Regions from separate parts of the Microbacterium sp. NPDC055521 genome, predicted to be linked through region 2. Evidence: predicted binding sites of a transcription regulator. Region 2 holds the regulator's gene; each other region holds the start of a gene.
What was found. The regulator LexA, encoded in region 2, represses DNA repair genes until DNA is damaged. The targets are predictions, from matches to a motif close to TCGAACANNTGTTCGA.
Positions count from the first base shown of each region.

Region 1: the regulator LexA is predicted to act here: its motif matches at 4,099-4,114, upstream of ACWGSM_RS06930 (DUF222 domain-containing protein).
Region 3: the regulator LexA is predicted to act here: its motif matches at 3,971-3,986, upstream of recA (recombinase RecA).

Region 1 is NZ_JBSHJX010000005.1:56,875-67,262, reverse strand. It holds gene glmM (phosphoglucosamine mutase) at 1-1,286, opposite strand, end outside; gene rpsI (30S ribosomal protein S9) at 1,304-1,789, opposite strand; gene rplM (50S ribosomal protein L13) at 1,816-2,262, opposite strand; gene ACWGSM_RS06940 (endonuclease/exonuclease/phosphatase family protein) at 2,439-3,107, opposite strand; gene truA (tRNA pseudouridine(38-40) synthase TruA) at 3,171-4,019, opposite strand; gene ACWGSM_RS06930 (DUF222 domain-containing protein) at 4,190-5,554, shown strand; gene ACWGSM_RS06925 (ATP-binding protein) at 5,682-9,032, opposite strand; gene ACWGSM_RS06920 (DUF4194 domain-containing protein) at 9,029-9,910, opposite strand; gene ACWGSM_RS06915 (DUF3375 domain-containing protein) at 9,903-10,388, opposite strand, start outside.
Region 2 is NZ_JBSHJX010000012.1:34,504-44,891, reverse strand. It holds gene ftsE (cell division ATP-binding protein FtsE) at 1-430, shown strand, start outside; gene ftsX (permease-like cell division protein FtsX) at 427-1,341, shown strand; gene smpB (SsrA-binding protein SmpB) at 1,382-1,858, shown strand; gene ACWGSM_RS11615 (prolyl oligopeptidase family serine peptidase) at 1,862-3,715, opposite strand; gene ACWGSM_RS11610 (methylenetetrahydrofolate reductase) at 3,833-4,783, shown strand; gene metE (5-methyltetrahydropteroyltriglutamate--homocysteine S-methyltransferase) at 4,780-7,092, shown strand; gene lexA (transcriptional repressor LexA) at 7,163-7,849, opposite strand; gene ACWGSM_RS11595 (LysM peptidoglycan-binding domain-containing protein) at 8,154-8,531, shown strand; gene ACWGSM_RS11590 (histidinol-phosphate transaminase) at 8,575-9,666, shown strand; gene hisB (imidazoleglycerol-phosphate dehydratase HisB) at 9,663-10,265, shown strand; gene hisH (imidazole glycerol phosphate synthase subunit HisH) at 10,262-10,388, shown strand, end outside.
Region 3 is NZ_JBSHJX010000002.1:112,098-122,485, reverse strand. It holds gene ACWGSM_RS02445 (DNA translocase FtsK) at 1-2,180, shown strand, start outside; gene pgsA (CDP-diacylglycerol--glycerol-3-phosphate 3-phosphatidyltransferase) at 2,180-2,755, shown strand; gene ACWGSM_RS02435 (CinA family protein) at 2,752-3,234, shown strand; gene ACWGSM_RS02430 (helix-turn-helix domain-containing protein) at 3,388-3,696, shown strand; gene ACWGSM_RS02425 (DUF3046 domain-containing protein) at 3,717-3,938, shown strand; gene recA (recombinase RecA) at 4,185-5,228, shown strand; gene ACWGSM_RS02415 (regulatory protein RecX) at 5,228-5,872, shown strand; gene miaB (tRNA (N6-isopentenyl adenosine(37)-C2)-methylthiotransferase MiaB) at 5,932-7,485, shown strand; gene miaA (tRNA (adenosine(37)-N6)-dimethylallyltransferase MiaA) at 7,527-8,411, shown strand; gene dapF (diaminopimelate epimerase) at 8,552-9,424, shown strand; gene ACWGSM_RS02395 (class I SAM-dependent methyltransferase) at 9,435-10,082, opposite strand; gene hflX (GTPase HflX) at 10,153-10,388, shown strand, end outside.

The DNA.
Region 1 (10,388 bases), on a different contig from region 2:
ACCATCACGCGCACGAGCGGCTCGGTGCCCGACTTGCGCAGCAGCACCCGGCCGGTCGCGCCCAGCTGGGCCTCGACGTCCTTCACGGCTTCCTGTACGCCGGCGTGATCCGAGACGGCGTCCTTGTCGACGTCCTTCACGTTGATCATCACCTGCGGGTAGACCGTCATGATCGAGGCCAGTTCGGCGATCGACTTCTTCTGACGCGCCATCTCGGCGACCAGGTGGAGCCCCGTGAGCAGGCCGTCGCCGGTGGTGGCGAAATCGCTCATGATCACGTGACCCGACTGCTCGCCGCCGAGCGAGTAGCCGCCGGCGTTCATGTCCTCGAGCACGTAACGGTCGCCCACCGCGGTCTGACGCACGGTGATGCCCTGCTCGCGCATGGCGATGTGCAGGCCGAGGTTGCTCATCACGGTGGCGACGAGCGTGTCGTCGACCAGCTTGCCGCGGCTCTTCATCGCCACGGCCAGGATGGCCATGATCTGGTCGCCGTCGACGATCTTCCCGTCGGCGTCGACGGCGAGGCAGCGGTCGGCGTCGCCGTCGTGTGCGATGCCGATGTCGGCTCCGACGCGGATGACCTCCGCCGCGAGCTTGTCGAGGTGGGTCGATCCGACGCCGTCGTTGATGTTCAGGCCATCGGGATCCGCCCCGATGACGGTGACCTTGGCGCCCGCCGCGGTGAACACCTCGGGCGAGGCGCCGGATGCCGCGCCGTTGGCGCAGTCGAGAACGACGTGGATGCCGTCGAGCCGGTGCGGCAGCGAGGCCAGCAGGTGCATGACGTAGCGATCCTCGGCATCCGAGAACCGGATGACGCGACCGACGTCGCCGCCGGTCGGCTGCAGCTTCTCCCGAGACTCGATGTGCTCTTCGATGCGCTGTTCGACGACATCGGGCAGCTTCACTCCGCCGCGCGCGAAGATCTTGATGCCGTTGTCGGGGGCCGCGTTGTGCGAGGCCGAGATCATCACGCCGAAGTCGGCGTCGATGTCCGAGATGAGGAACGCCGCGGCCGGCGTGGGCAGGATGCCCGCATCGAGCACATCCACGCCCGACGACGCGAGACCCGCCTCGACCGCGGCGCTGAGGAAGTGCCCCGAGATGCGCGGATCACGCGCGACGACAGCGGTGAGCCGCTTGCCGGCGGTGCGACGCGCCTCGGCGATACGGCCCTGGCCCAGGACGACAGCAGTCGCCTGGGCCAGGTGGAGCGCAAGTTCGGCGGTGAGGAGCTGACCGTTGGCCAGCCCCCGCACGCCGTCCGTTCCGAACAGTGCCATAACAGGAACTGCGCGGATCAGCGCTTCGAGTACTGAGGAGCCTTGCGGGCCTTCTTGAGACCGGCCTTCTTGCGCTCGATGACGCGAGCGTCGCGCGAGAGGAAGCCGGCCTTCTTGAGGGTCGGGCGGTTGTTCTCGGCGTCGATGTTGTTCAGCGCACGGGCGATGCCGAGGCGCAGCGCGCCGGCCTGGCCCGAGTCGCCGCCACCCGAGATGCGGGCGATGACGTCGTACGCACCCTGCAGGTTCAGCACCGTGAAGGGGTCGTTGATCAGCTGCTGGTGCAGCTTGTTCGGGAAGTAGTCCTCGAGCGTGCGACCGTTGATGGTGATGGTGCCCGAGCCGGGAACCAGACGCACGCGGGCGATGGCCTGCTTGCGACGGCCGACAGCGGCACCGGGAACGGAGAGCACGGGGCGGGGAGCCGACTCCTGGACCTCTGCCTCAGGGCTCGAGGTCGAGAAGGTCTGCGGGAATTCGGTGGTGTCCTGGATTTCAGCCACGAGTATGTCCTTAAGTCTTACGGCGCTTACTGGGCGACCTGGTCGAGGGTGTACGGCGTGGGCTGCTGAGCGGCGTGCGGGTGCTCGGCACCTGCGTACACCTTGAGCTTCGACAGCTGCTGACGACCCAGGGTGTTCTTCGGGAGCATGCCGCGGACGGCCTTCTCCACGGCGCGAACCGGGTGCTTCTCGAGGAGCTCGGCGTAGCTCGTGGCGGTCAGACCGCCCGGGTAGCCGGAGTGGCGGTAGGCCATCTTCTTCTGGAGCTTCTGACCCGTGAGGGCGACCTTCTCGGCGTTGACGATGATGACGAAGTCACCCACGTCGACGTGCGGGGCGAAGGTGGGCTTGTGCTTGCCACGCAGGATTGCTGCTGCGTGCGATGCCAGGCGGCCGAGAACGACGTCGGTGGCGTCGATGACGATCCAGTCACGCTGGACCTGCCCGGCCTTCGGGGTGTAAGTGCGCGTCACGATAGTGCTGCTTTCTTGATTCGAACGGAGAGGTTCGTGAATCCCACTCCGGGGTGGGTTCCGTCTCGAGGATCCGAGTGGAACACGCGCCAGTGGAGGGCTCACGTTCGCGGGTGCGACCGCAGTTGATCACACACCAAGGGTCAACCTTACAGCATCCGGAGGCTGAGGCCGAACTACTCGGCCTCGGCGGTCACCAGGATCGGGCGATGGTCGCTCGTGGCCTGCGGCAGGGTCGTGATCTTCGAGATGTCGAAGCCGACCGAGGTCGCGAAGTCGTAGTGCCCCTTGAACACGCGGTAGCGCGTGTACGTGCGGTCGTCGCTGAGGGTGAGCGTGTACCCGTGGTCGCGCACGGTCTGGCCGAGGCTCTCTTTGAACACGGGGTAGTTGTAGTCGCCCACCATGAGCACGGGCATCCCGGGGCCGAGGTCCTGCAGGGCGTCGAGACCCGCTCTGATCTGATTGCGGCGCAGCGAGTTGAGCGCGGTGAGGGGCGCGGCGTGGAACGACGCGACGATCAGCCCCCGCCCGGTGTCGATGTCGCGCAGCTGCGCGCCGAGCACACGCTCGTGCGCGGGCTTCAGCACCCGATCGTGCAGCGACTTCTTCAGCCCGATCGTGCGCACCTGCTCGACCTGGAACGTGTTGCGGCGCAGGTACATCGCGAGCCCTAGCCGATTGCCGCTGGTGGTGTGCACGAGGGAGAGTCCGCCGATGGCATCCGGAAGGGCCGTGGTGTCGCACTCCTGCAGACAGAGGATGTCGGGATCGTGCTCCGCGACGAGCGCCGCCAGCTCCGTTGCGGCGCGATGCTTGCGAAGGTTATACGAGATCACTCTCATGCCCGCCACGTTACCGGCGCCATCCGAGCGCGCGACGGGGTTGCGCGAGAGGCTCGACCGGGACTATTCCTCGTCGCGGTCGCGTCGGGCGCGCGTCTGCTCGGCGCGGGATGCCAGCAGTTCGTCAGCCGGATACCCGACCTCGACGAGAGTGAGTCCCCTCGCCGGCAGCACCTTGAACGCGCTCGTGCGGGTGAGCTCGTCGCGCAGCCGGGCGACATCCACCACCTCGAGCTTGCCCTCCCCCACCGCCACGCACGCGCCGACCAGGGCGCGAACCATGCTGTGGCAGAACGCGTCGGCCTTCACCTCGGCGATCAGCACGCCGTCGCGATCGCGTGTCCACCGGTAGTCGAGCAGGGTGCGGATCGTCGTCGCTTCCTCCCGCGGCTTGCAGTAGGCGGCGAAGTCGTGCAGGCCGATGAGGGTCTGCGCTGACGCATCCATCCGCCCGACGTCGAGCGCGGCGCGGATCGTCGTGGTGTCGTTGCGGCGCATCGGGTCGTAGCCGACCGTGGCGTCGGCGAGCCGGTAGGCGTACCGACGCCACACGGCCGAGAAGCGCGCGTCGAATCCCCCGGGCGCGAGGCTGGTGCGGGTGACGGTCACGTCGGGGTAGTTGCCGAGCACACCCCGGATGCGACGGGCGAGCGACCCCGCAGGATCGGTGGCCGCATGGCCGTGCCGCGTCTGCAGCCGAGCCCACTGGGCGTCATCGAGGTCGACGTGCGCGACCTGATCGGAGGCGTGCACCCCGGCATCCGTCCGACCCGCGACGACCAGCTGCGCCTCGGAGCCGAGGATGCGGGCGAGCGCCGCCTCGATCGTGCCCTGCACCGTGCGCAGGCCCGGCTGCTTGGCCCAGCCGCGGAAATGGGTGCCGTCGTAGGCGATGTCGAGGCGGATGCGCACCTGTTCAGCCTAGACGCGAGGGCCGGCCGCGGATGTCGGCGGTTGATGCCTAGGATGCCTGACCGACGCGTTTCTTGAGTCGCATATAGTTTCGATATTTGCGGAGAAGTGGTACAGTTTTCTTCGTAATTCTGCTTGACTTGTGGTTGGCCGGCGTTTAGGCTTTTCACATGTCAGCATCCGCTCTGCACCCGTTGCGAGAAGCCGTCACGGCTCTCGCCGGGGTGTGGGCGGATGCCGGCTCCGCGGCCGACCTCGACCGGTCAGACCTCGTGTCGATGACCCGCGCCATCGGGTCCGCGCGGCGGGCGCTGGATGCCCTGCAGGCCGACGTCGCCGCGGCCATCGCGCACGAATCCCGACCGGAGCTGGGTGCGGAGTCGCTGGCGAAGCAGCAAGGATTCCGCAACACCGCGCAGCTCATCGCGACCACCACCGGCACCAGCGCGGGAGACGCGGCGCGGCTGGTGAAAGTCGGCGAGGCGATCGCGCCCCGGCAGAACCTGCTCGGCGAGCCGGCGCCGGCGAAGTACCCGGCCGTGCAGGGTGCCGTCACCTCCGGCCGCCTGGGTGGTACCGGGGCGGCGGTGATCGTGGAGTTCCTCGACCGGGCCCGGATCGGGGCCGACAAAGATCTTGTGGCGGATGTCGAGCAGCAGCTCGTCGAGCGGGCCGTGGGACTGTCGCTGGATGACGTGCGCCGACTCGTCAAGCGCGCCGAAGCGGTACTCGAAGCCGACAAGCTCGAAGCGCGAGAAGAAGAACACCGCGCGCAGCGGGCGCTGAGCATGTTCGAACGCGACGGCATGCTGCACCTCAACCTCGTCACCCCCGTCGAAGAAGGCGCGCCGATCAAAGCCGCGATCGACGGATACGTGTCGGCACAGTTCCAGGCCCGCAAAGACCTGGCCGACACGGGCGTCGTTGATGCGGATGCCGATCAGCGCACCGTCACCATGATGCGCGCCGACGCCCTCACCCTGTTCTGCGCGCACGCGCTCGACTGCGACAGCCGGATGCCCGTCAGCGGTGCCACCGTCATCGTCCGCATCAACGCATCGGATCTCGAAGCGGGCACGGGCGCGGGAAGCATCGACGGGATCGACCAGCCCATCTCCGTCACCGCGATCCGCCGGATGGCCGCCAGCGGCGGCGTCATCCCCTGCGTGCTCGACAGCGCCGGGGACATCCTCGACTGGGGACGCGAGAAGCGCCTGTTCACCCGACAGCAGAAAGTCGCCCTCGTCGACCGAGACGGCGGATGCGCGATGTGCGGACTCCCACCGAACATGACCGAAGTGCACCACATCGCCTGGTGGAACCGAGACACCGGGCCGACGGACCTCGCCAACGGGATCCTGCTGTGCTCGACCTGTCACCATCGCATCCATGACAACGGGTGGGAGATCCGGATCGAGAACACCGATGCGCGCTCGGGCATCAGGGGACGAGTGTGGTTCATCCCACCACCACACATCGATCGCACCCGCGCACCCCGCCTCGGCGGCAGAGCCCGCTACGACATCGCCGCCTGACGGCGCCGATCGCTGCGCTCTGCTCTGCCCTGGCAGTCCCGCGGCCTTGCCGGAGGCTGCGGCCCGGCCGCGCTGCCCCGCTTGACCCGCGCGACCCCGCTGGCACGCGCCACCAGGAATCGCTGCCTCAGACCGCGACCTTCGGCTTCGCCCACGACCGACCTCGCGTGTCCTTGAGGATCGTGTACTCCACATCGACGTGCGGCTCGATCGCGCTGTACTTGTCGTTCGGCGCGCCGATCACGAGCTGGAAGCCCAGCCCCCGCCACGCGCCGATCGCGCGCTTGGTGAAGTGCGCGTCGGCCTTGATCAGCGCCTCGTCCATGAACACCGGGGCGTAGCGCGGACGCGACGCGCCGGCATCCCCCAGCTGATATCGCAGAGCCGCGCCGACGATGAACGCGACCAGCTCCTGCGACTCACCACCCGACTTCTCGCCGATGTGGTCGTACAGGGCGACGTGCTCCCCCGTCTCGGCGAGCACCCGCTCGGCCGACACGCGCACGTGGTTGCGCACATCGATCAGCTCGGCGAAGTCGGGCGCCGTGCGACGCATCCGCCCGATCAGACGGCTCATCCGCTTGTACGCGTGCTCGCGCTCGTCGTCGGTCGATGCCGCCTCGATCAGCCCGCGCACCTCGCGCAGCTCTCGACGGAAGCGCCGGCGGGCCTCGGACTGGTTCTCGCGCGGCGAGATCTGCAGGCGATGCCGGTCGTCGTAGAACGGCAGCTCGCGCATGATGCTGTTGATCGGCTCGATGCGCTCCCTGATCTCGCGCACCGATCGGCTCAGCGTCGAATCGAGGCTGGTCAGGTCGTTGCCCGAGAGCCCCAGCAGACTGTCGCGCCATTCGCTCTCGAGCTCGTGCAGCCCGTTCGTACGCAGCGCCTCGAGGATGCCGAGGAACTCGGGCACCGAGGCATCCGGATCCGGCAGCAGGTTGAGGTTCGGCCACCTCTCGAGGAACGACGACATCAGCTGCAGCATCCGCTCCCGCTGCTCGTCGTGCGCCTCGACCGCGGCGCGGCGATCGGATGCCAGGCGTGCCGCCGCCGACGTCAGCGCCAGGTCGAGCCGAGCGAGGCGGTCGCTCGCCGACGCCCCCGCGCCCTCCCCCGCACCGCGGTCGAGCATGAACCGTTCATCGAGGAACGCCGCCTGCGCATCGCCGACCGACATCTCCGCCGCCTCGTCGACCACCCGCTGGCACTCGTCGACGTCGTCGGTCACCGCACCCCAGCGCTCCTGGGCGTCGGCGCGCTGCGCGCCGAGCGCGCCGATCTCGTCGCGCAGCACGGCGGCTCGAACTTTCAGGCTCTCGGCGCGCTCGCGCAGATCGGCGATCTCGGGATTCGTCGTGGTGACCTCCGCCTCGACGGCCTGCCAGCGCTCGACCTCCGCTTCGAGGGACGCGACGTCGATCTGCTCCCAGGTCAGGTCATGGATCATCGCGAATGCCGTCGAGCGCTGCTCGATGGCATCCATCGCCGCCTCCGCGTCGGTCACGGCGGCGGTCGCCGCCGCCGCCTCCGCCTCGAGCGCCGCGGCCTGCTCGTCGAGTGCGCGCAGGCGCCGCTCGTTCGAGAAGCCCAGTACGTTCTCGCGCCCGTGCCCGCCGTGCGCGCCCCGACTGCCCTGCGACATCTGACCCGCGATGGTGAGCGCCATCGAGTGCGCCCCCAGCTGCGCCGACGAGTCGACGCACACGAACCCGAAGCGCTCGTCGAGGCGCTGCTGCAGCCAGCCGGTGAACGGCGTGGAGCGGTGGTCGACACGGCCGGGCAGGGTTCGCGCATCGGCGTTCGGCGACTCGGCCAGCCCGGTCTGGACGCCTTCGTAGCGCAGCCGGATCGGCAGGCGCACCTCGTCGATCGCCGCCCGGAACCGGTCGAGGTGCGCGTCGTCGAGCAGGATCGTCGTCGCGAACCCGCCGAGGGCGAGATTGAACGCCTCGCGCCACGGCTCGAACTCGGTGCGCACCTCGATCAGCTCGCCCACGAACGGCAGGGCGTCGACGTCGAGACCGGCCGCCTCGGCCAGCAGCACGCGTGCCCGGTCGAGGGCGGGAGGGATGCTGCCGCGCAGCCGATCCGCCTCCGCCCGCTCCTCGGCGAGCGCACGACGGCGCTTCGCGAGCGCCTGCCGGGCGGACTCGGCCTCGGCGAACGTCGCCCTGGCCTGCCGGCGAGCGGATGCTTCGGACTGTGCCGCGCGGGCGGCCGTCTGCACCTCGGCGAACTCCGCGGCCGTCGCCGCCGACAGTCCGAGCTCGGTCAGCACCGCGTCGAACCGGTCGCGCTCGCGCCGCACCTCGGCGAGGCGCCGCTCGACCGCGCGCAGTTCGCGCTGCGCGGTCTCGAGCCGGTCGCCGCCGGACTGACGCAGCAGGTCGAGCAGGCCGTCGCGCTCGGCTTCGGCGGCGTCGACGAGCGCCTTCTTCTCACGCAGGGTCAGATCGAGAGCGTGCGTGCGGTCGCGCAGCTCGTCCTCGACCTCGCGCAGCAGATCGAGGCGGCGCTGGGCCCGCCACAGCGTCGCGCGCGAGTCGGGTGAGGCGAAGTCGCCCACCTCGTCGATCAGGCGCACCCGCTCTGCGGCCGCGGTGATGCGATCCCGGATGCCAGGGATCGGCTCGAGCGCGTTCACCTGCTGGCGCGCGGTGATCATGCTCGCGCGGGTGCTCTCGAGCTCGTCGAAGTGCGCGACCACGGCATCCGCCGTCGCCATCGTCTCGGGCTCTTCGAGAACCAGCCGCTTGTACAGATCGTCGACCGTCGTGATCTGCTGACCGGCCTGGATGCGGGCGAGCAGGCTCATCGCCTTCGCGCCGGAACCCGCCGCGCCGATGCCCAGCACGGCGTGCAGGCGAGCTGAGAACTCGCGGTCGGTGCCGAGAGTGTCGAGCCCTAGGGCGCGCAGCGCCGAGTCGGCGAGCCGCTGCGAGGCGGCCTCTTCGAGGCGGGCGAGGTCGAAGAACCCGTCGGTCGTCGCACGCACCCGCACGGTGTCTTCGAGGACGCGCGCACCCGCCGGGATGTACCAGGCGCGCAGCGCCGTGAACCGGGATCCGTCGTGGTCGAGCCACGTCATCGCGATGGCCGTCCAGGTGTCTTCGCCGTCGCCGCGCAGCACGCGCAGCCTGGTGCCCTCGTCGGTGCGCGACTCGTCGATCTTGCCGCGACCGTACGAGAGGATGTTGCGCTGCTCGTCCCCCCGCGGGCGGCCGGTGATCCCGCCGTTGGAGGCGCCGTTGAACGGTGTGGTGTGCGGCATCATCAGGGCGATGTAGGCATCCATCAGAGTCGACTTGCCCGATCCGGAGCCGCCGCACAGCATGGTCGCGTTCGGTGAGAACCGCACCCGGTGCGGTCCGCCGTCGTAGCCGCCCCAGTTGATCAGCTGCAGGTCTTCGGCGACCCACTGCTGGCCGCGGGAATCTGCGGGGATCAGGCCGAAGAGCGTGTCGAGCATCGTCACCGCGCTGCCTCCTTCTGAGCGGTTGCCGCTCGGGATGCCTGCTGCGCCGCCTGCTCGCGCAGCCACGCGCGCAGCTCGGCGAGCTTCTCGGCGCTCAGCACCACCTCGACCAGCGGGCTGATCCGGTAGCGCCCGAGAGTCTCCTCGTCGATCACGCCCTCGCGGTCGAGCCGCTCGAGCGCCGCGCGGATCGCCTTCTGCTGACGAGCCGTGCTGCCGTCGGCATCCGTCAGATAGCTGAGCACCGTCTGCTCGATGTCTTCGATGTCGATGCGCGGCGCCGGCTCCCCCGCCGCCGACTCGCGCTGGAAGACCGTGCGCAGATGCACGAGCACGAGCGTCTCGGTGCGGTTGTACGGCGCGTCCTTGAGCAGGATCGGCACCTCGAACTCGTCGGAGCGCACCTGCTGCTTGTACGCCACACCGCGGCCGAGGTCGACGACCAGGCGCAGATACAGGTCGTGCATGCGCGACTCGATCAGCTGCTGGTGCTCGAGCAGCAGCGCCCATTCGGCGCGGCTGTCGGCGCTGAGGAACCGCCGCTGCAGCACGTGCACGAGCACGCGTCGCACCTCCGGGTCGAGCGTGCCGCGGTCTCCGGGGAAGAGCTCATCGGGGTCGTCCTCCATCGCGACGGGCGCGATGAACGGCGCCTCGGTGTGGGCGTCCGCGCGGTCGTCGGATCGCCCAGGGATGGAGAACGCCGGTCCCACGGCATCCCCACCCGCGTTCTCCATCCCGGACCCGGATGTCCGACCCCGGGCCATCGACTCAGGGATGGAGAACGCCGGTCCCACGGCATCCCCACCCGCGTTGTCCATCTCCGGCGCGGATGCCTGGCGGGTGGCCGGGCCGGAAGCGGCAGTCTCGTCAGTCATCGTCGTCCTCCTCGGCTGCGCGAGCGGTCGCCGAGACGAACGCGAAGCGCCTCGTGGTGCCGTCGGGGCGCAGCGTCTCGACGGTCGACAGACCGTCGGTCTCGTTCATGCCGTTGCGGTGCGCGATCTCGAGCAGACCGACCAGGTCGACCGGGCGGCGCGTGTCGTCGGGAGCGTGCGCGAAGGCATCCCCCAGGTCGAATCCCTCGCCGAGACCCGCCACGTACGCCTCGAGCTCGGCATACCTCGGGCCGCCCCACGAGCGTGAGTCGGCTTCGAGGTACTCGACGTCGTCGGCATCCGTCAGCGGGGCGGGAGCGCCGGGCGGGCGTACGTCGCCCACCGTCTGACGCAGCCGACCGAGGTCGATCAGCGGCAGGCTGCGCACCGGCTCGACCGTCGCACTCGCCGGCGCGGTCTGCGCCCAGTGGTGCAGCCCGGAGATGACATCGCGCAGCAGGTCGTCGATCTGCCGATC
Region 2 (10,388 bases):
CCGCGTGATCGAGCTCAAGGGCGGCGAGATGGTGCGCGACGAGGTCGGCGGCGGCTACGGCGACACCTCCAGCATCCCGCGGCTCATGCCGGAGGCGGTGCCCGGCGCCGCCGTGGCCGCGGCGCTCACCGCGGTGCAGGAGATCCAGCGCGAGACGATCACCGGCGTCGTCTCGACGCCGCCCGTCGAGCAGTCGGCAGCCCCGCATCCGGCCTCCCGCACGACGTCGGACCCGGATGCCGTGCAGCCGACCGCACAGGGCGCGCAGCGCCCGCCCGCGGTCGCCACACCGCCCGAGGAGCAGGCGGAGGTCGCCGCTCCGCGAACCACCCCGATCGTGATCCCGGAGGTGGAGGTCGCCGAGCTCGGCATGGCCGACCGGCTCGGCCTCTCGCGTGACGACGACGAGGAAGTGGGCCCGACCTCATGAACTTCGGACTCATCGTCGGCGAGGCGCTGATCGGCCTCCGCCGCAACATCTCCATGGTCATCTCGGTGGTGCTCGTCACCTTCGTCTCGCTGACGTTCGTCGGCGCGGCCATCCTCATGCAGACGCAGATCCAGACGATGCGCGGCTACTGGGGCGAGAAGGCCGAGGTCACGATCTACATGTGCTCGCCGCTGTCGACGTCGCAGAACTGCACGTCAGACGAGGCGACCGAAGAGCAGATCACGACCGTCAAGGACGACCTCGCCGGTCCCGCGCTCAAGCCGCTGATCAGCGAGGTCGCCTTCGACGACAAGGAGACGACCTACCAGAACTGGATCGAGCGCTTCGGCGAGGAGCAGGCGAACGCGTTCGGCGTCGAGAACATGGGTGTCGCATTCCGCGTCACCATGAAGGATCCGCAGCAGTCGCGCGTGCTCACCGAGGCGTTCTCGGGAGTCGCCGGCGTCGACGAGGTGCAGGATCAGCGCCGTCTGCTCGATCCGCTCTTCTCGGCGCTCACCGTGGCGACGTACATCGCCGTCGGCGTCGCGGCTCTCATGCTCATCGCGGCCGTGCTGCTGATCGCCACGACCATCCGGCTGTCGGCGTATGCGCGCCGCAAGGAGATCGGCATCATGCGTCTGGTGGGCGCGTCGAACCGCTCGATCCAGACGCCGTTCGTGCTCGAGGGCGTGTTCGCCGCGTTCCTCGGATCGGTGTTCGCCAGCACGGCCGTGCTGGCCGGGGTGAAGTTCGGCGTCGAAGGATATCTCGCCGAGCGGGTCCCGTTCATGCGTCCCCTGGTCGACATGCAGGATGCCGTGTTCGTCGTGCCCGTGCTGATCGGCATCGGCGTCGTGCTGGCGGCCCTGTCTGCCGGCTTCGCGATCCGGCGCTGGCTGCGCACCTGACCCGGTAGGCTGAGGGGCTGTCCATCGTCAGGAGAAGAACATGCCCAGGGAACGCGGGGAGAAGGTCATCGCGACCAACCGTCGCGCGCGTCACGACTACAACCTCGAGAAGTCGTACGAGGCGGGCCTCGTGCTCACCGGCACCGAGGTCAAGTCGCTGCGCCAGGGGCGCGCGAACCTCAGCGACGGCTACGCGTACGTGAAGGGCGGCGAGGCGTACCTCGACGCCGTGCACATCCCCGAGTACTCCCAGGGGCACTGGACCAACCACTCCGCCAAGCGCATCCGCAAGCTGCTGCTGCACAAGGACGAGATCCGCAAGCTCGAGCACGCCGTCTCCGCCGGCGGCTACACCCTCATCCCGCTGAAGCTGTACTTCTCGGACGGCCGCGCCAAGGTCGAGATCGCGCTGGCGAAGGGCAAGAAGGAGTACGACAAGCGGCAGACCCTGCGCGAGCGCCAGGACACCCGCGAGGCCGCGCGCGCCATGCGTCTGCGCAACCGCGTGGGGGAGTAGCGGCTACAGCGCGGCGTCGAAGCCGAACGTGCGACCCAGGAAGCGCAGTTCGGCTTCCAGTGATGCGATGATCGTCTCCGCCGAGCGGAAGCCGTGCCCCTCGCCCTCGAACAGCAGGTACTCGTGCGGCACGCCGCGGGCAGCCAGCGCGTCGCGGATCGCCTCTGACTGCGACGGCGGCACGACCCGGTCATCCGACCCCTGCTGCAGCAGCACCGGCACGTCGATCCGGTCGGCGTGCGAGAGCGGCGACCGCTCGATGTACACGCTCTCCGCCTCGGGCAGCGGTCCGACCAGGCCGTCGATGTAGTGCGCCTCGAAGTCGTGGGTCTCGGCGGCCAGCATCCGCAGATCCGCCACGCCGTATCGCGAGATGCCGGCGGTGAACGTCCCGCCGCGCACCAGCGCGCACAGCACCGTCCAGCCGCCGGCCGATCCGCCGCGGATCGCGAGGCGGGAGGGGTCTGCGAGTCCGGCGTCGGCCATGCCGCGCGCGGCGGCGATCACGTCGTCGACGTCGACCACGCCCCACTGCCCGTCCAGACGCTCGCGGTAGGCGCGGCCGTAGCCGGTCGATCCGCCGTAGTTCACGTCGAGCACGCCGATGCCGCGGCTGGTCCAGTACGCGTACGCGGTGGATGCCGCCCCCGAGACGTGCGCGGTGGGGCCGCCGTGCACCATGACGAGGTACGGCGGCAGCTCGCCTTCGGGCGCTGAGACGTCGGGGCTGGTGGGCGGGTAGTCGAATGCGTGCACCGGTCCGTGCGGGCCGTCGAAGGTCACCGGGCGGGCACGGGGAACCCAGCGGGCATCGGCCTCGGCACCGCCGGTCACCGTCGTGATCGTGCCGTCGTCGAGGTCGACGCACCACAGCCCCGCCCCGACCGTCCGGCCCGCGCCCGAGATGAGCACCCGCGATCCCTGCGCGTCGTCGATGCTCGCGCCGGCCGTGATCGGCAGGGTGAGCAGCTCGACGACCTCGCCGTCGGGCGAGATGAGCACGATCTCGTCGGATCCGTTCGTGCGCACGGCGACGATGCGGCCGTCGTCGAGAGGCTGGTACCAGCGGTTGCCGAGCACCCAGAGCCCGCCGCCGGTGTCGGCGTCGGCGGCGGCGAACGCGGTCGTGGCGCCCCCCGACCGCAGCCGCTGCAGATTCCAGCGCCCAGACGGGTCATCCAGGTACAGCAGCTCGTCGTCGTTCATCCATTCGGGCTGCAGGGCCGCACGCGTGGGTGTCGACTCGATCTCGTCGCCGTGAACCGGCGCGACGTGCAGCAGCGCCTGCTCCCAGGGCATCCGGACGGTGCTCCACTGCACCCACGCCAGCCGCTTCCCGTCGGGAGAGAGCGCAGGATGTGCGACGAAGCCGCTCGCCGAGACGAGCGTCCGCACGGCGGACTCGTCGTCGGCCGCCGTGCCGTCCAGCGGGATCTCGACGATGGCGCGCAGATGCTGCTCGGGCCGGAGATCCTCGCGCACCGCGAGCAGCCGGCCGTGCTGCAGCCGCAGGCCGCCGTACGAGGGGCCGGCAGCGGTCAGCGGCTCGGGGGCCCCGCCGCGTGGCATCCGGCGGATGCGCTGGTCGCCGCCGTGCACGAAGTACAGCGTGCCCTCGGCATCGGCTGTCCACGCTCCGCCGCCGTACTCGTGCACGCGCGAACGCGCGCTCCACGGCGCCGGCAGGATCTCGTCGCCGCCCGAACCGCGCACCGTCACCCGGCCGCCCTCGGCGGGAACGGATTCGCCCCACCACACCTCGTCGCCGACGAAGCGGGCTCCGTCGATGCGGGGGGATGCCTGCGCGATCATCTGCGCGGTGAACGGTGAGGGCCACGAGCCGAACGGTGCGGTCATGATCCGAGCCTAGCCAGACCCGCAGGTGACACACGGCGTCACACATGTGCGCCGTGCCGATCGGCTGTCCTACCGTCTGAGGACACCCCGCCGCACCGGTCCCGAAGGAGAATCGCCATGAGCAGCATCCCGTTCTCCTTCGAGCTGTATCCGCCGCGCACGGCTGAGAGCACGCGCGCCCTGCGCGACACGATCGACCGCCTCGCCGACGCAGGGCCGGAGTTCATCTCGGTCACCTACGGCGCGGGAGGCTCGACCGGCGGCCGCTCGCTCGACGTGCTGCGATACATCCGCACGCACACCGACACCGAGCCGCTCGCGCATCTCACGTGTGTGGGCAACACCTATGCGGGCGCCGCCCGTCTGATCCGCGAGTTCCTGGATGCCGGGGTCCTGAGCTTCCTCGCGCTGCGCGGCGACCCGCCGGCGGGCCGGAGCGAGGACGACGTGTTCCTCGGCGACCTCGAGAGCTCGGCGCAGCTCGTGCAGCTGATCGACCGCGTGCAGGCCGAGCGGGCGCCGTACGAGGAGTCGCCGGTGCGCGGCAACCCGGGTGCCGTGCGGGTCGCGCCGCGCCGCAAGGTGAACATCGCCGTCGCAGCCTTTCCCAACGGCCACCCCCGCTCGGCGTACAGCAGCCAGCACGTCGACGCGCTGCTCGCGAAGCAGGCCGCTGGGGCGACCGTCGCGATCACGCAGCTCTTCTTCCACTCCGACCACTACCTCGCGTTCGTCGAACGTGCGCGCCGCGCCGGTGTCACGATCCCGATCCTTCCCGGCATCATGCCGATCACCTCGCCCGCGCGCCTGGCGCGCGTGCTCGAGCTGACCGGCGAAGAGCTGCCGAGCGAGCTCGCGATCGAGCTCGAGGTCGAGCCGACCACCGAGGGGCGCCGGCAGATCGGCATCCGCTGGGCCGCCGACCTCATCCGTGCCGTCGTCGACGGCGGGGCGCCCGGTGTGCACCTGTACGCGTTCAACCAGCACGAGACCGTGCTCGACGTCCTCCAGTCCGCCGGGGTCATCCCCGCGCGCCAGCTCTCCGCAGCATCGAAAGGAACACCATGACCGCTTTCCCCGCAGGGACGATCCTCGGCTACCCGCGCATCGGCCGCCGTCGCGAGCTGAAGAAGGCCGTCGAGGCATTCTGGGCCGGCCGCGCCGACCAGGCCGAGCTCGAGCGCACCGCCGCCGAGCTGCGTGCGACGACGCGCGCCCGTCTCGCCGAGCTCGGCCTCGGCCGCGATGACTCGTCGATCCCCGAGTCGTTCTCGTTCTACGACCAGGTGCTCGACGCCGCGGTCACCGTCGGCGCCATCCCGACCCGCTTCGACGATCTTCGCGATGCCGACGGCACCATCGGACTGGATGCGTACTTCACGGTCGCCCGCGGCGAGGGCGAGCGCGCACCGCTCGAGATGACCAAGTGGTTCAACTCGAACTACCACTACCTCGTGCCGGAGATCGGCCCCGAGACGGCCTTCTCCCTCGCCAGCGAGCATCTCGTGCAGCAGGTCGCCGAGGCTGCGGCCGCCGGGTACGTCACCCGCCCGGTGATCGTCGGACCGGTCACCCTGCTCGCCCTGGCGAAGGCGTCGGATGACGCACCGGAGGGCTTCGAGCCGCTCAGCCGACTCGATGACCTGCTGCCGGTCTACGCCGAGCTGCTGGCCAAGCTGAAGGCAGGCGGCGCCCAGTGGGTGCAGCTCGACGAGCCGGCGCTGGTCAGCGAGTCGCTGCCGGTCGACACCGCGACCCTGGCGGATGCCGCAGCCCGCGCCCTCGCGGTGCTCGGCGGCGCGAGCGCGCGCCCGCAGATCTTCGTGGCAGCCCCGTACGCCGCGCTCGGCGCGACGCTCGACGTGCTGGCCGCCGCGCCCGTCGAGGCGATCGGCGTCGACCTCGTCCGCGGCGAGGTGCCCGCCGCACTGCCCACGCTCGAAGGGAAGACCCTCGTCGGCGGCGTGGTCGACGGACACAACATCTGGCGCGGCGACCTCGACGCGGCGTTCGCGAAGCTCGAGTCGCTGCGCGCGCTCGGCGCGGCCGCGGTGTCGGCATCCACCTCGACCTCGCTGCTGCACGTGCCGCACGACGTCGACGACGAGACGGCACTCGATCCGCGTCTGGTCTCGTGGCTCGCCTTCGCCGACCAGAAGGTCGGCCAGGTCGTCACCCTCGCGCGGGGGCTGGGCCGGGGCCGGGAGGCCATCGCCGACGCGCTGGATGCGGCATCCGCAGCCCTCGCCGACCGGCATGCCGCCCCCGGCGTGCGCGACGGGGCGGTGCGCGGGCACGAGGTCGCCGAGGCGGAGTTCTCGCGCGTCTCGTATGCCGAGCGCGAGAGCGCGCAGCGGGCGCTGAACCTGCCCGCACTGCCCCTGACGACGATCGGCTCGTTCCCGCAGACCGGCGACATCCGCAGGGCCCGCGCCCAGTTCCTGCGCGGCGAGCTGCCCGCCGACGACTACGACGACTTCCTGCGCCGCGAGATCGACCAGGTCGTCGCCCTGCAGGAGGAGCTCGGCCTCGACGTGCTCGTGCACGGCGAGCCCGAGCGCAACGACATGGTGCAGTACTTCGCCGAGCACCTCGACGGGTTCGCCGTCACCCAGCACGGCTGGGTGCAGTCCTACGGCTCGCGCGCCACCCGGCCCTCGATCCTCTGGGGAGACGTGTCGCGCCCGGCGCCGATCACCGTCTCGTGGGCCGCGTACGCCCAGTCGCTCAGCGCGAAGCCGGTCAAGGGCATGCTCACCGGTCCCGTGACGATTCTCGCGTGGTCGTTCGTACGCGACGACCAGCCGCTCGGCGAGACCGCCGATCAGGTCGCCCTCGCCCTGCGAGACGAGATCACCGACCTCGAGGCCGCCGGTATCGCGATCATCCAGGTCGACGAGCCGGCGCTGCGCGAGCTGCTGCCGCTGAAGGCGGCGGATCAGGCCGACTACCTCGACTGGTCGGTGCGCTCGTTCCGCCTCGCGACCGCCGGTGCCGCTGCGGCGACGCAGATCCACACGCACCTCTGCTACTCGGAGTTCGGCGTGGTGATCGATGCGATCCGCGCCCTCGACGCCGATGTGACCTCGATCGAGGCCGCGCGCAGCCGCATGGAGGTCGTCGCCGACATCGCGCGCTTCGGCTTCGATCACGGGGTCGGCCCCGGCGTGTACGACATCCACTCGCCGCGGGTGCCCAGCGTCGACGAGATCGAGGCTCTGCTGCGCCGCGCCGTCGACGAGCTGCCGCTGCGGCAGCTGTGGGTGAACCCCGACTGCGGTCTGAAGACCCGCGCCTACGAGGAGACCGTCGAGTCGCTGCGCAACATCGTCGAGGCCACCCGGCGCGTCCGTGAGGACGTCGCGGTCGCCGTCTGACGCCCGTCCAGCAAGAGAGGCGCCCCTTCCCGACCGGGAAGCGGCGCCTCTCTCCGTCGCAGGCGCGCGATCAGACCGAGCGGAGCACCGCGACGACCTTGCCGAGCACGACCGCCTCGTCGCCGAGGATGGGCTCGAACGCCGAGTTGCGGGGCAGCAGCCAGGTGTGCCCGTCTCGCCGGCGGAAGGTCTTCACCGTCGCCTCCCCATCGATCATGGCGGCGACGATCTCGCCGTTCTCGGCATTGTTCTGCGTGCGCACGACGACCCAGTCGCCGTCGCAGATCGCCGCGTCGATCATCGACTCGCCGTTGACTTTCAGCATGAACAGATCGCCCTTGCCCACCAGCTGCCTCGGCAGCGGGAAGATCTCCTCCACCTGCTGGTCGGCCGTGATCGGCACTCCCGCGGCGATCTGGCCGACGAGGGGCACCAGCGCGGCGTCCCCTACGGACGGGGCGGTGTCGGCGGGGTTCTCGGTACCGCTGCCGGGAAGGTCGATCAGCACCTCCATCGCGCGGGTCTTGCCCGGGTCGCGGCGCAGGTAGCCGCTCAGCTCGAGCTGCCCGAGCTGGTGAGTGACGCTCGAGAGCGACTTCAGCCCCACCGCGTCGCCGATCTCGCGCATGCTCGGCGGGTAGCCGTGGCGGGCGATCGAGGTCTGGATCACCTCGAGGATCGCCATCTGCTTGGGGCTCAGGCTCTTGCGGCGTCGCGTGCGGGGAGCCTCGGCTGCGGTCTCGGGGGTGTCGCTCATGGATGCTCCTTCATACCCTCACACGGTCGGATCCGCGTCGTCGCGGGGATCCGGTTCGAATGTCGGTGGCCCATGGTGGGCTGACTTCATCGAAACCGTATCCGAGTTCGCCCGGATAACGGAAGATCTGTTCGAGCGTGTCGCAGAAGTGACGGCACGGTATTCGAAGAATTCTTGACAGATGTTCGATATCGAAGATACATTCGGAACGTAGCTTCGCATCCGGCATCCCCGGCCGGATGCCGGATGCGAAAGCTGCACCCCTTCCGCCCGAAGGGCGGAGGAGAGCGAAGAGGAGCATCACATGAGCACCACCAGCATCCAGGCCCCCGAGACCTTCACGGTCACGGCCGCTGCACGGCGTTCTGTCTCGACCCGGCTGCGCCTCACGGCGCGCGGTCGTCGTCTGCTCGCCGCCCTCGCCGCCGCACCGGTCATCGCAGGCATCGCCGTCTCCCTTCTGGCCGGCGGCTCGGCTGTCGCGTCCGGTGAGAGTGAGCCGGTCGCCTTCGAGACCGTGACGGTTCTGCCCGGTGACACGCTGTGGTCTATCGCAGCCGAGGCAGCACCCGCCTCCGATCCGCGCGACGTCATCGACGACATCAAGCGTCTCAACGACCTCACCACCGGCATGATCCAGGTAGGCACGTCGATCGCGATCCCGACGGCCTACTCCGGGTGAGCGCGCCGTCATCCGCGGCGGCGCGCGCGATGCGCGGCCTACGATGGAGCATGTGACATCCCTCGATGAGCTGCCCCTCCGCGCCGACCTGCGCGGGCTCACGCCGTACGGTGCCCCGCAGGCGCCGCTCCCGGTCGCTCTGAACGTCAACGAGAACACGCATCGGGTTCCCGACGAGGTCGCCAGCGACATCCTCGACGACATCGCCCTCGCGCTGCGCGACGTCAACCGCTACCCCGACCGTGAGTTCACGCAGCTGCGAGAGGCGTTCGCCGCGTACCTCGGTCACGGGCTGACGGCCGAGCAGATCTGGGCGGGCAACGGCTCGAACGAGGTGCTGCAGCACATCATGCAGGCGTTCGCCGGCCCGGGCCGCACCGCCTTCGGGTTCGCGCCCACCTACTCGATGTACCCGCTGATCACGCAGGGCACGGGCGCGCAGTGGCTCGCGGGCGCCCGGCACGACGACTTCACGCTCGACCCCGATGATGCCGCGCGGCAGGTCGCCGAGGCAGACCCCGACGTCGTCATCCTGTGCACCCCGAACAACCCCACCGGCACCCCGCTGGGACTCGACGTCATCGAGGCCGTCTACGACGCGACGCGCGGCGTCGTGATCGTCGATGAGGCCTACCAGGAGTTCGCCCCGCACGACGCCCCCTCGGCGCTGAGCCTGCTGGCCGGCCGGCCGCGGCTCGCCGTCTCGCGCACGATGAGCAAGGCCTTCGCCTTCGCCGGCGCCCGGGTGGGCTATCTGGCCGCCGACCCGGCGTTCATCGATGCGCTGCGGCTCGTGCGCCTTCCCTACCACCTCAGTGCTCTCACGCAGGCCGCAGCCGTTGCGGCGCTGCGCAACTCGTCGACCATGCTGCAGATGGTCGACGAGATCGTCGAGCAGCGTGAGCGCATCTCGGCCACGCTCGAGGCCCTCGGATACCGGCCGCACGCCTCGTGGTCGAACTTCGTGCTGTTCGGCGGAGTCGACGACCCGCAGGCCCTCTGGCGTGCACTGTACGACCGCGGAGTGCTCATCCGCGACGTCGGAATCCCGCATCACCTGCGTGTCTCCGCCGGCACCGAAGCCGAGACCACCGCATTCCTGGAAGCCCTCGCGTCGATTGGATCGCCCGCATGACCACCCGCACCGCCCGCCGAACCCGCAGCACCTCCGAGTCGACCGTCGAGGTCGTCATCGACCTCGACGGCACGGGACGCAGCGACATCGACACGAGCGTTCCGTTCTTCGACCACATGCTCACGGCGTTCGCGAAGCACTCGCTCACCGACCTCACGGTGCGCGCCACCGGCGACACGCACATCGACGCGCACCACACGGTCGAGGACATCTCGATCGTGCTCGGCCAGGCGATCCGCGAAGCGCTCGGCGACAAGGCGGGCATCTCGCGCTACGGCGATGCGCTGGTGCCCCTCGACGAGGCTCTCGCTCAGGCCGTGGTCGACATCTCGGGCCGCCCGTTCCTCGTGCACGACGGTGAGCCCGCGGGCTTCGAGTTCCACCTCATCGGCGGTCACTTCACCGGATCGCTGGTGCGCCACGTGTTCGAGGCGATCACCCTCAACGCCGGCCTGACCGTGCACGTGCGCCTCCTCGGGGGCCGCGACCCGCACCACATCGCCGAAGCCGAATTCAAGGCGTTCGCCCGCGCGTTCCGTCAGGCAAAGGCCGTCGACCCGCTCGTCGACGGCATCCCCTCGACCAAGGGCGCGCTGTGACCGAGCGTCGTGTCGTCGTCTTCGACTACGACTCCGGCAACGTGCACTCCGCCGTGAAGGCTCTGGCCGCAGCGGGGGCCGAGGTCGAGCTCACGCGTGATCGCAGCCGGGCCCTCGAGGCGG
Region 3 (10,388 bases), on a different contig from region 2:
GACTCTTCGGCTGGATGCTCGGTGAGCCCCTCGCCTTCCTCACCCCGGTCGTCGCGTACGTCATCCTCGCGCTGCTCGCGGTGCTCAGCATCCTGATCCTCACCAAGACGCCGCCGAACCGCATCGGCGAGCGGCTGGGCGACCTGTACGCCTGGATGTTCGGCGCCGAGCGGCCCCTGCGTCCCTCGGCGGAGGAGGTTGTGGCCGCCGATGACGCCGAGAAAGACGACGCGCTGCCGTGGTGGCGACGCAACAAGAGCGGGCGAGAGGAGACGCCGGACGACGACGTCGACTCCCAGGCCATCACGGCGCTCTTCGACGAGCCGTCGCAGAAGAGCGCGTACGACCAGGCGGTCATCGTCGACGACGAGCCCGCGACCCACGGCGGGGCGGATGCGGCGACCGAGGTGCTCTCCGACGTCAGCGCCCTCACCGGGCTGCTCGGCGAGCAGAGCACGACCGCCCTGCTCGACGACTCGGGTTCCACGGGCGAGCTGCCCGGTCTCGACGGCTTCGGAACAGCGGGGCCGGGGGAGAAGGGGATGCAGGCGCCCGCCGCCCCCTACGTGCTCCCCTCGACGGCGGTGCTGAAACCCGGGCCGCCGCCGGTGGTGCGCTCGGATGCCACCGACCGCACGATCGAGCAGATCACCAGCGTGCTCGAGCAGTTCAAGGTCGACGCCAAGGTCACCGGCTTCTCGCGCGGTCCGACGGTCACGCAGTACGAGATCGAGGTCGGTCACGGCGTCAAGGTCGAGAAGATCCTGCAGCTGAGCAACAACTTCGCCTATGCGGTCGCGTCGAACGACGTGCGCATCCTGTCGCCCATTCCGGGCAAGAGCGCCATCGGCATCGAGATCCCCAACGTCGACAAGGAGACCGTCGCGCTCGGCGATGTGCTGCGCTCGAGCGCGGCGCAGAAGAGCACGCACCCGCTGACCATCGGCGTCGGCAAGGATGTCGGCGGCAACATCGTCGTGGCGAACCTGGCCAAGATGCCGCACCTGCTCGTCGCCGGTTCGACAGGGTCGGGAAAGTCCAGCTTCGTGAACTCGATGATCACGAGCCTGCTCATGCGCGCCCGCCCCGCTGATGTGCGCATGGTGCTGATCGACCCGAAACGGGTCGAGCTGACCAACTACGCGGGCGTGCCGCACCTGATCACGCCCATCATCACGAACCCGAAGAAGGCGGCCGAGGCGCTGCAGTGGGTCGTGAAGGAGATGGACATGCGGTACGACGACCTGGCGTCGTTCGGCTACCGCCACATCGACGACTTCAACAAGGCGGTGCGCGCCGGAGAGGTGCAGCTGCCGCCGGGCAGCGAGCGCGTGCTCAAGCCCTACCCCTACCTGCTGGTCGTGGTCGATGAGCTCGCCGACCTGATGATGGTCGCCCCGCGGGACGTCGAGGACTCGATCGTTCGGATCACCCAGCTGGCGCGCGCATCGGGCATCCACCTCGTGCTCGCCACGCAGCGCCCCAGCGTCGACGTCGTCACGGGCCTGATCAAGGCGAACGTGCCCTCGCGTCTGGCCTTCGCCGTCACCAGCGTCACCGACAGCCGCGTCATCCTCGATGCGCCCGGCGCCGACAAGCTGATCGGTCAGGGCGACGCGCTGTTCTCGCCGATGGGCTCGTCGAAGCCGTTCCGTCTGCAGGGCGCCTGGGTCGACGAGGCCGAGATCTCGGCGGTCGTGAAGCACGTCACGCAGCAGGCGCGACCCGAGTACCGCCCCGACGTGCAGGAGTCGGCCGAAGCGCGCAAGAAGGAGGTCGACGAAGACATCGGAGACGATCTCGAACTGCTGCTCGCGGCGGCCGAGCTGATCGTGTCTTCGCAGTTCGGGTCGACGTCGATGCTGCAGCGCAAGCTGCGCGTCGGCTTCGCCAAGGCCGGACGCCTCATGGACCTGCTCGAATCACGCGAGATCGTCGGGCCCTCGGAGGGCTCGAAGGCCCGCGATGTGCTGGTCACGTCGGAGCAGCTGCCGGGAGTGCTCGCGAAGCTGCGCGGAGACGACGCACCGGCACCTGCCGCGCCTGCCGCACCGCCCGCGAGCGCCTCCGCCGACCCGTACGGACGCGATCCCGTGGCCCAGCAGTTCGAAGGGCTGCCGGTGGTCGAGAGCGATGACGACGGCGACGAAGACGCCTGGGGACTGACGGGGCGCGACTGATGACGATTCCGAGGCAGCTTCCCAACGCGATCACGATCGCCCGCATCCCGCTCGCGGTCGTCTTCTTCGTGCTCCTTCTTCTCGCGGGTGCGTTCGGCGCCGACGACATCGTCATGCGCTGGGTGGCTGCGGGGCTCTTCGTGCTCGCCATCTCGACCGACTGGGTCGACGGCTACCTCGCGCGCAGGTACGACATCGTGAGCGACTTCGGAAAGCTGTGGGATCCGATCGCCGACAAGCTGCTCACCGGCGCGGGCTTCCTCGGGCTCGCCATCCTCGGCGAGGTTCCGTGGTGGATCGTCATCGTGATCCTCGTCCGTGAGTGGGCGATCACGATCCACCGCTTCACACTCGTGCACGAGCACGTCGTCGCCGCGGCCTGGATGGGCAAGATCAAGACCGTCGTCCAGGGCCTCGCGCTGAGCTGGGCGCTGCTGCCGCTGGGCGGGCTCGTCGGTCACACGGCCTGGGTGGTGGTCACGCAGGTGCTGATGATCCTGGCGCTCGTGCTCACCGTCGCGAGCGGCATCGACTACATCGTGGCGCAGGTGCGCGGTCGCCGGAGGGCCGGATGACCGACGCCGCGCTGCTGGTCGCCGCTCTGCGCGAGCGCGGCTGGACGCTGGGCGTCGCGGAGTCGCTCACCGGAGGTGCGGTCGCCGCCGAGATCGTGTCGGTCCCCGGTGCGTCGGCTGCTCTGCTCGGCGGCATCGTCGCCTATGCGACCCCGGTCAAGCACACGCTGCTCGGCGTGGACGCCGCTCTGCTCGCCGAGCACGGTGCCGTGCATCCCGACGTGGCCGCGCAGATGGCCGAGGGGGTGCGGCGCGCCGTGGCCGTCGACGATCGTCCGGCCGACGTGGGCATCGCGACGACGGGGATCGCCGGGCCGGACTCGCCCGACGGCCAGCCGGTCGGCACTGTGCACATCGGCGTCGCCACGGCGACGGGCATCCGGAGCATCCCGAACCTGTTCGCCGGCACGCGCGCCGAGATCCGTGCGCAGGCGACAGCGGCGGCCGTCTCCGCGGCGCTGGCAGCGGTGCGGGAATAGGCCCGCGCGCATCGACGTTGTCTTCTACGTGACAAGCCGCTCACTCACAACTCAAGCACAGCGAGAAACAGTAGATTCGACGACAACCGATCGGGTTAGACTGGCGATCCCCTCGGAGCAGTCTCCGGGTGGCGCAACGGAAAGGAGGTTCCGATGATCCTCGTCAGACAGGAAATCGGCGATGTGCTGCGGGACTTCCGCCTGCAGAAGGGGCGCACTCTGCGCCAGGTCGCGAGCAAGGCCTCCGTGGCTCTCGGGTATCTGAGCGAGGTCGAGCGCGGTCAGAAGGAGGCGTCGAGCGAGATCCTCGCATCGGTCGCAGAGGCACTCGACGTGCCCATCTCGACGATCATGCGCGAGGTCGGCGACCGCATTTCCGTGCTCGAAGGCCTCAGTCCGTTCCCGGACGTCGTCCCCGACGATCTCGTCGCCGCGGTCGAGCCCGAGCTGTCGCTGCACTGACGCCGCAGCGCACTCCCCACATGCGACGAAGCGAGTTCCTCCGCGCGGTCGACGACGAGTTCGGCGGCCGCGCGGATTCTCTTGTGCACGACCTGATCCTGGGCACGCTGGGCAGGACGGCCCGTGAGGCACTGGATGCCGGGGTGCCGCCGCGCGATATCTGGCTCGCGCTGTGTGATGAGACCGACGTGCCTGCGACGCGGCGCTACGGCGTGGGACGGCTGGATCCACGCGAGCGCTGAACGAAACTCTGCGGCCAATCCTCGGCGTGTCGTCGAAGATGTGTTCGATGTGTGCGTAATGTTCTGCACAAGTGGTCTTGAGGTCATCTTCTCCACATCAGACGCTGTCACCGATCCAATGTCGGTGGCCGCTCATACGGTGAGAGATGTGGCACTGAGCCATACGCCTTGTCGCAGAGTCACTCCATCCGGAACGGCCGCGACAGCCTACAGGCGGCAGAACTTCGAGATACAGAGGAGCACGTCATGCCATCCACCGACGACCGCGAGAAGGCCCTGGATTCCGCACTCGCACACATCGAGCGTCAGTTCGGCAAGGGGTCGATCATGCGACTGGGCAGCGACGAGCGCGCTCCTGTCGAGGTGATCCAGACCGGGTCGATCGCCCTCGACGTCGCCCTCGGCATCGGAGGTCTGCCGCGTGGACGCATCATCGAGATCTACGGTCCCGAATCGTCCGGTAAGACGACGCTGACCCTGCACGCGATCGCCAACGCGCAGCGCGCCGGCGGAATCGCCGCGTTCATCGACGCCGAGCACGCGCTCGACCCCGAATACGCACGCAAGCTCGGCGTCGACATCGACCAGCTGCTCGTCTCGCAGCCCGACACGGGTGAGCAGGCCCTCGAGATCGCCGACATGCTGATCCGCTCCGGCGCGATCGACCTCGTCGTCATCGACTCCGTCGCCGCCCTCGTGCCCGAGGCCGAGATCAAGGGCGAGATGGGCGACTCGCACGTGGGTCTGCAGGCGCGTCTCATGTCGCAGGCGCTGCGAAAGCTGACCGGTGGGCTGAACCAGACCAGGACCACGGCCATCTTCATCAACCAGCTGCGCGAGAAGATCGGTGTGTTCTTCGGCTCGCCCGAGACCACGGCCGGCGGTAAGGCGCTGAAGTTCTACGCCTCGGTGCGCCTCGACATCCGGCGCATCGAGACCCTGAAGGACGGCACCGAGGCGGTCGGAAACCGCACCCGTGTCAAGGTCGTCAAGAACAAGATGGCCCCGCCGTTCAAGCAGGCGGAGTTCGACATCCTCTACGGCATCGGGATCTCGCGCGAGGGCAGCCTCATCGACTTCGGCGTCGAGCACGGCATCGTCAAGAAGTCTGGCTCGTGGTACACCTACGACGGTGACCAGCTCGGCCAGGGCAAGGAGAACGCCCGCAACTTCCTGATCAAGAACGACGACGTCGCCATGGCGATCGAGACGCAGATCAAGCAGAAGCTGGGTGTGGGCGCCAAGGCGGAAGACACCGTCGACGAGCTCGCCGAACGCCGTCCGGCCTGATGTCCTCCGCTGACGACGGGCTCGCCCCGGTGATCCCGTTGTTCGGGGGAGCTCCGCGGCTCGACGATCCGGCCGAGAATCATGACGACGCCGTGCCGCTCGAATCGGATGCCGACGAGATCCGTCAGCGCGCAGAGGAGGCTCTGGTGCGCAAGCTGCGCGCCAAGCAGCTGTCGGTCTCGGAGGCGCGGTCGGTGCTGCGCGAGAACGGTCTCGACCGCGACGCGATCGACGACGTCATCGACGAGTTCCTCCGCCGCAGCTACCTCGACGATCACACGCTCGCCTCGCTGCTGGTGACCTCAGGATCCGAGCGGAAGGGGCAGGGACGCATCGCCCTGGCGCGGTCGCTCGGGCAGCGCGGCATCCCGCGTGACATCGTCGACGACGCGCTCGCTGAGCTGCCCGACGACGATGCCGAGCGGGCGCTGGAGTTCGCCCGCAGCAAGGCATCGGGCATGAGCCGCCTCGACTACGACACCGCACTGCGCCGGCTGCACGGGCAGCTGGCCCGCCGCGGCTACGGCGGCTCCGTCGCGATGAACGCCGCACGCACAGCCCTGGGCGAGGTCGGAGTGCGTCGCGCGACGACCCGCCCGTCCGGTGCGCACTCCTCCGGCGTGCGATTCGTCGACTCCGACTGAGCATCCTCTCTACGAGCCGCCCCGCCACCCGGCCGGGCGGCTCGTAGAATGGAACCACCATGTCTTCTCTCTCTTCCGAACCGACGATCATCGCGCTCTCCACCGCGGCGATGACCGCCGACGGGCGCCGTCGCTCCTACGAGGTGCGCACCTTCGGCTGCCAGATGAACGTGCACGACTCCGAGCGCCTGTCGGGTTCGCTCGAGAGCGCAGGGTACGTGCGGGCGGATGCCGGCGACGAGGCCGACATCGTGATCATCAACACCTGCGCCGTGCGCGACAACGCCGCCGGCAAGCTGTACGGCACCCTCGGGCATCTCAAGTCCCGAAAGGACAAGCACGAGGGCATGCAGATCGCCGTCGGCGGATGCCTCGCGCAGATGGACCAGCAGGCGGTGCTCGACAAGGCTCCCTGGGTCGACGTCGTCTTCGGCACGCACAACATGGGCTCCCTGCCCGGCCTGCTCGAGCGCGCACGCCACAACGGCGAGGCCGAGCTCGAGATCCTCGAGTCGCTCGAGATCTTCCCGTCGACGCTGCCCACCAAGCGCGACTCCGCGCACAGCGGCTGGGTGTCGATCTCGGTCGGCTGCAACAACACCTGCACGTTCTGCATCGTCCCGAGCCTGCGAGGCAAGGAGAAGGACCGCCGTCCCGGCGACATCCTCAATGAGATCCGGCTGCTCGTCGAAGACGGAGCGATCGAGGTCACGCTGCTCGGGCAGAACGTCAACTCCTACGGTGTCGAGTTCGGCGACCGCCAGGCGTTCAGCAAGCTGCTGCGCGCAGCGGGAGAGATCGAAGGACTCGAGCGCATCCGCTTCACCAGCCCGCACCCCGCCGCGTTCACCGACGACGTCATCGATGCGATGGCCGAGACGCCCAACGTGATGCCTCAGCTGCACATGCCGTTGCAGTCGGGCAGTGACAGCATCCTCAAGGCGATGCGTCGCTCGTACCGCAGCTCCCGCTACCTCGGCATCATCGAGCGCGTGCGCGAGCGCATCCCGCACGCGGCCATCACCACCGACATCATCGTCGGCTTCCCCGGTGAGACCGACGAGGACTTCGAAGACACCATGCGCGTCGTCGAGCAGTCCCGCTTCTCGGGCGCCTTCACCTTCCAGTACTCCATCCGCGAGGGCACGCCGGCGGCCACGATGCAGAACCAGGTGCCGAAGGAGGCCGTGCAAGAGCGGTACAACCGCCTGATCGCCCTGCAGGAGCGGATCTCGCTGGAGGAGAACCAGAAGCAGGTCGGCCGCGAGGTCGAGGTGCTCGTCTCCGTCGGCGAGGGCAAGAAGGATGCCTCGACGCATCGCCTCACCGGGCGTGCTGAAGACAACCGGCTCGTGCACTTCGAGGTGACCCCCGGATCCGAGCTCCCGCGCCCCGGCGACGTCGTCACGGCGAAGATCACGCACGGCGCGCCGTTCCATCTGCTCGCCGACGACCCGACCGGCGCACCGCTGCGCATCCGCCGCACCCGCGGCGGCGACGCGTGGGATCGCGCGCAGGCCGCGTCGTGCGGCGTCCCCGCACCGTCGGGGGAGTCCGGCGCGCCGCGCGCGGTCTCCCTGGGACTGCCCACGCTGCGCCCTGTCGGATCTTGATCCCCGGCGCGGCGCGGCCCGATGCGCCGCGGCTCTGGGCGGTGGTCGGCGCCACGGGCACCGGCAAGAGCGAGCTCGCACTCGATCTCGCCGAGCAGCTGCGTGCGCGTGGCAACCCGGCCGAGGTCGTCAACGCCGACGCCATGCAGCTGTACCGGGGCATGGACATCGGCACCGCCAAGCTCCGCATCGACGAGCGGCGCGGCATCCCGCACCACCTGTTCGACGTCCGCGAGGTCACCGATGAGGCGGCCGTCGCCTGGTATCAGCCGCTCGCCCGTGAGGCGATCGCCGCCATCCACGCCCGCGGGGGAGATGCGATCCTCGTCGGCGGATCCGGACTGTACGTCTCAAGCGTGATCTTCGACTTCCGGTTCCCGCCGAGGGATGCCGCGCTCCGGGCGCGCCTCGAAGCCGAGCTTGCCGAGAGCGGTGCGGGCGCGCTGTTCGAACGGCTACGCGAGCGCGACCCCGCGACAGCGGCGCGCATCGATCCGAAGAACGGCCGGCGCGTCGTCCGCGCGCTCGAGGTGATCGAGCAGGGCGGCACCACGCACGGGGCCGCGCTGCCCGAGAAGCCGGAGCTGTGGCATCCGGCTACCCGGATCATCGGTCTTCACACGCCGCGGGAGCTGCTGGTCGAGCGGCTCGATCGACGAGTGGAATGGATGTGGCAGGGCGGGATGCTCGACGAGGTCGAGCGCCTGCGTGTCGACGGAATCGAAGACGGCGTCACCGCGTCGCGAGCGATCGGATACGCCCAGGCTCTCGCGCAGCTGCGCGGCGACACCACTCAAGACGATGCGATCGCCGAGACGCAGGCCCTCACCCGTCGCTACGCGCGGCGGCAGGTGTCGTGGTTCAAGCGCTATCCCGACATCGAGTGGGCCGAGCACCCCGTCGACGTCGAGTCGCTGATCCACTGAGCCCCGGCCGCGTCGACATTCGAATGGGTCATGCGGTACGAACAGGGCCGCTGGGACTACGCGCAGCCGACCTGGGTGTGCACCCATTGCTGTGCGGCCGGTACCGGGTCACGGGTTCCGGCGCTCTCTAGACTGTTCGTATGGTCGCATTCACCAAGGGGCACGGCACCGGCAACGACTTCGTGATCATCGAGGACGTCGACGGCGAGCTGGATCTGTCAGCGACCCAGGTGCAGGCGCTCTGCGACCGCAACTTCGGCGTCGGCGCTGACGGCGTGCTGCGGGTCGTGCGTTCGGTGGCCATTCCTGAAGGCGCGACGGTTCTGGCTGAAGAGCCCGAGGCCGAGTGGTTCATGGACTACCGCAATGCCGACGGGTCGATCGCCGAGATGTGCGGCAACGGCATCCGCGTCTTCGCTCACTACCTGCTGCGTGCCGGTCTCGCCACGATCGACAGTGGCTCGACGCTGCCAATCGGCACGAGGGCGGGCGTGCGCGACGTGATGCGCTCCGAGACCGGCTACCAGGTCGATCTCGGGCTGTGGAAGCTCGCCGGCGGCGAGCCGCTCGCCCGCGCGGCCGGTCTCTCGGTGCCGCGACCAGGGCTCGGCATCGACGTCGGCAACCCGCACGTGGTGGTCGCCCTGGCATCCGACGACGAACTGGCGGAACTCGACCTCAATCCCACCCCGGTGCTCGACCCGGCCCCCGTCGACGGAGCCAACGTCGAGTTCGTCGTGCCCGGTGAGCCGCTGGTGCGTGACGGCGTCGGGCATGTGCGGATGCGCGTGCACGAGCGCGGTGTCGGCGAGACCCTCAGCTGCGGCACGGGCGTCGCTGCCACGGCTCTCGCGGTGCGGCATTGGGCCGGCGCCAGGGCACCACACCAGTGGCGCGTCGAGGTGCCGGGCGGTGTGCTCGGGGTGCGGATGTTCCCCGCGGAGGACGGCGAGCACGTCGCGCTGTCCGGACCCGCGCAGCTCGTCTACCGCGGCGAGATCGACCTCGTCTGAGGTCGATCGCTCACTCGGGCAGCACGATCGGGGCGGTCGGCGGTGTGCCGTGCCGGCGCACCTTGAGGATCCGGTACCCCTTGCCGGTCGCCGCACGGCTCACGCTGAAGCCGGGCGTGAACACCGTGGCCATCCACCGCTGCAGCGAATCGGACCCGAGGTTGCGCTGCACCACCAGCCAGGCGTCGCTGCGCTCGTCGAGGCGCGGGATCCAGCGCTCGAGCATGTTGTGCAGCTCGCTCTTGCCCACCCGGATCGGCGGATTCGAGCGGATCGTGGTGAAGACCAGGTCGTCGGGAACATCCTCGGGCTTCACGGCGTTCACATTGGTGAGGCCGAGGGCTTCGGCGTTGCGCCTGGTGAGATCCAGTGCGCGCTCGTTCACATCCACCGCCCAGATCACGGCGTGCGGCGTCGAAAGGGCCATCGTGAGACTGATCGGACCCCACCCGCATCCGAGGTCGAGGAAGTTGCCGCTCGGCGGCAGAGGAGCCATATTGGCGAACAGCACCGCGGTGCCCGTGTCGAGACGTTCGGGGCTGAACACGCCGCCCGCGGTGGTCACCTCCCGATCGCGTCCCGCGAGCGGAACGGTGATGGTTCGGAGGTTCTCGGCACTGGCCGGGGCCGCACTGAAGTAATGATCGGACGACGGCATGCAGTGAGCGTACCGGACACCGCGGGCTAAGGTTAAGGCGCTTCTCAGAGAGGACAGAGTTCACCACCGGATGACGAACATCAACGACGACAACACCACACAGGACGCACTGGACCGCGTGCTCGCGAACGCAGAGCCGCGCACGCAGCCGCGCGTGTTCGGTGCCGCCCAGGCGCTGCAGGACATGGCATCCGCCGGTCATTCCGACGCGGACGGCGAGCAGTGGGATCTCGAGGACCGGCACGCGCTGCGCCGCGTCGCCGGGCTGTCCACCGAACTCGAGGACGTCACCGAAGTCGAGTACCG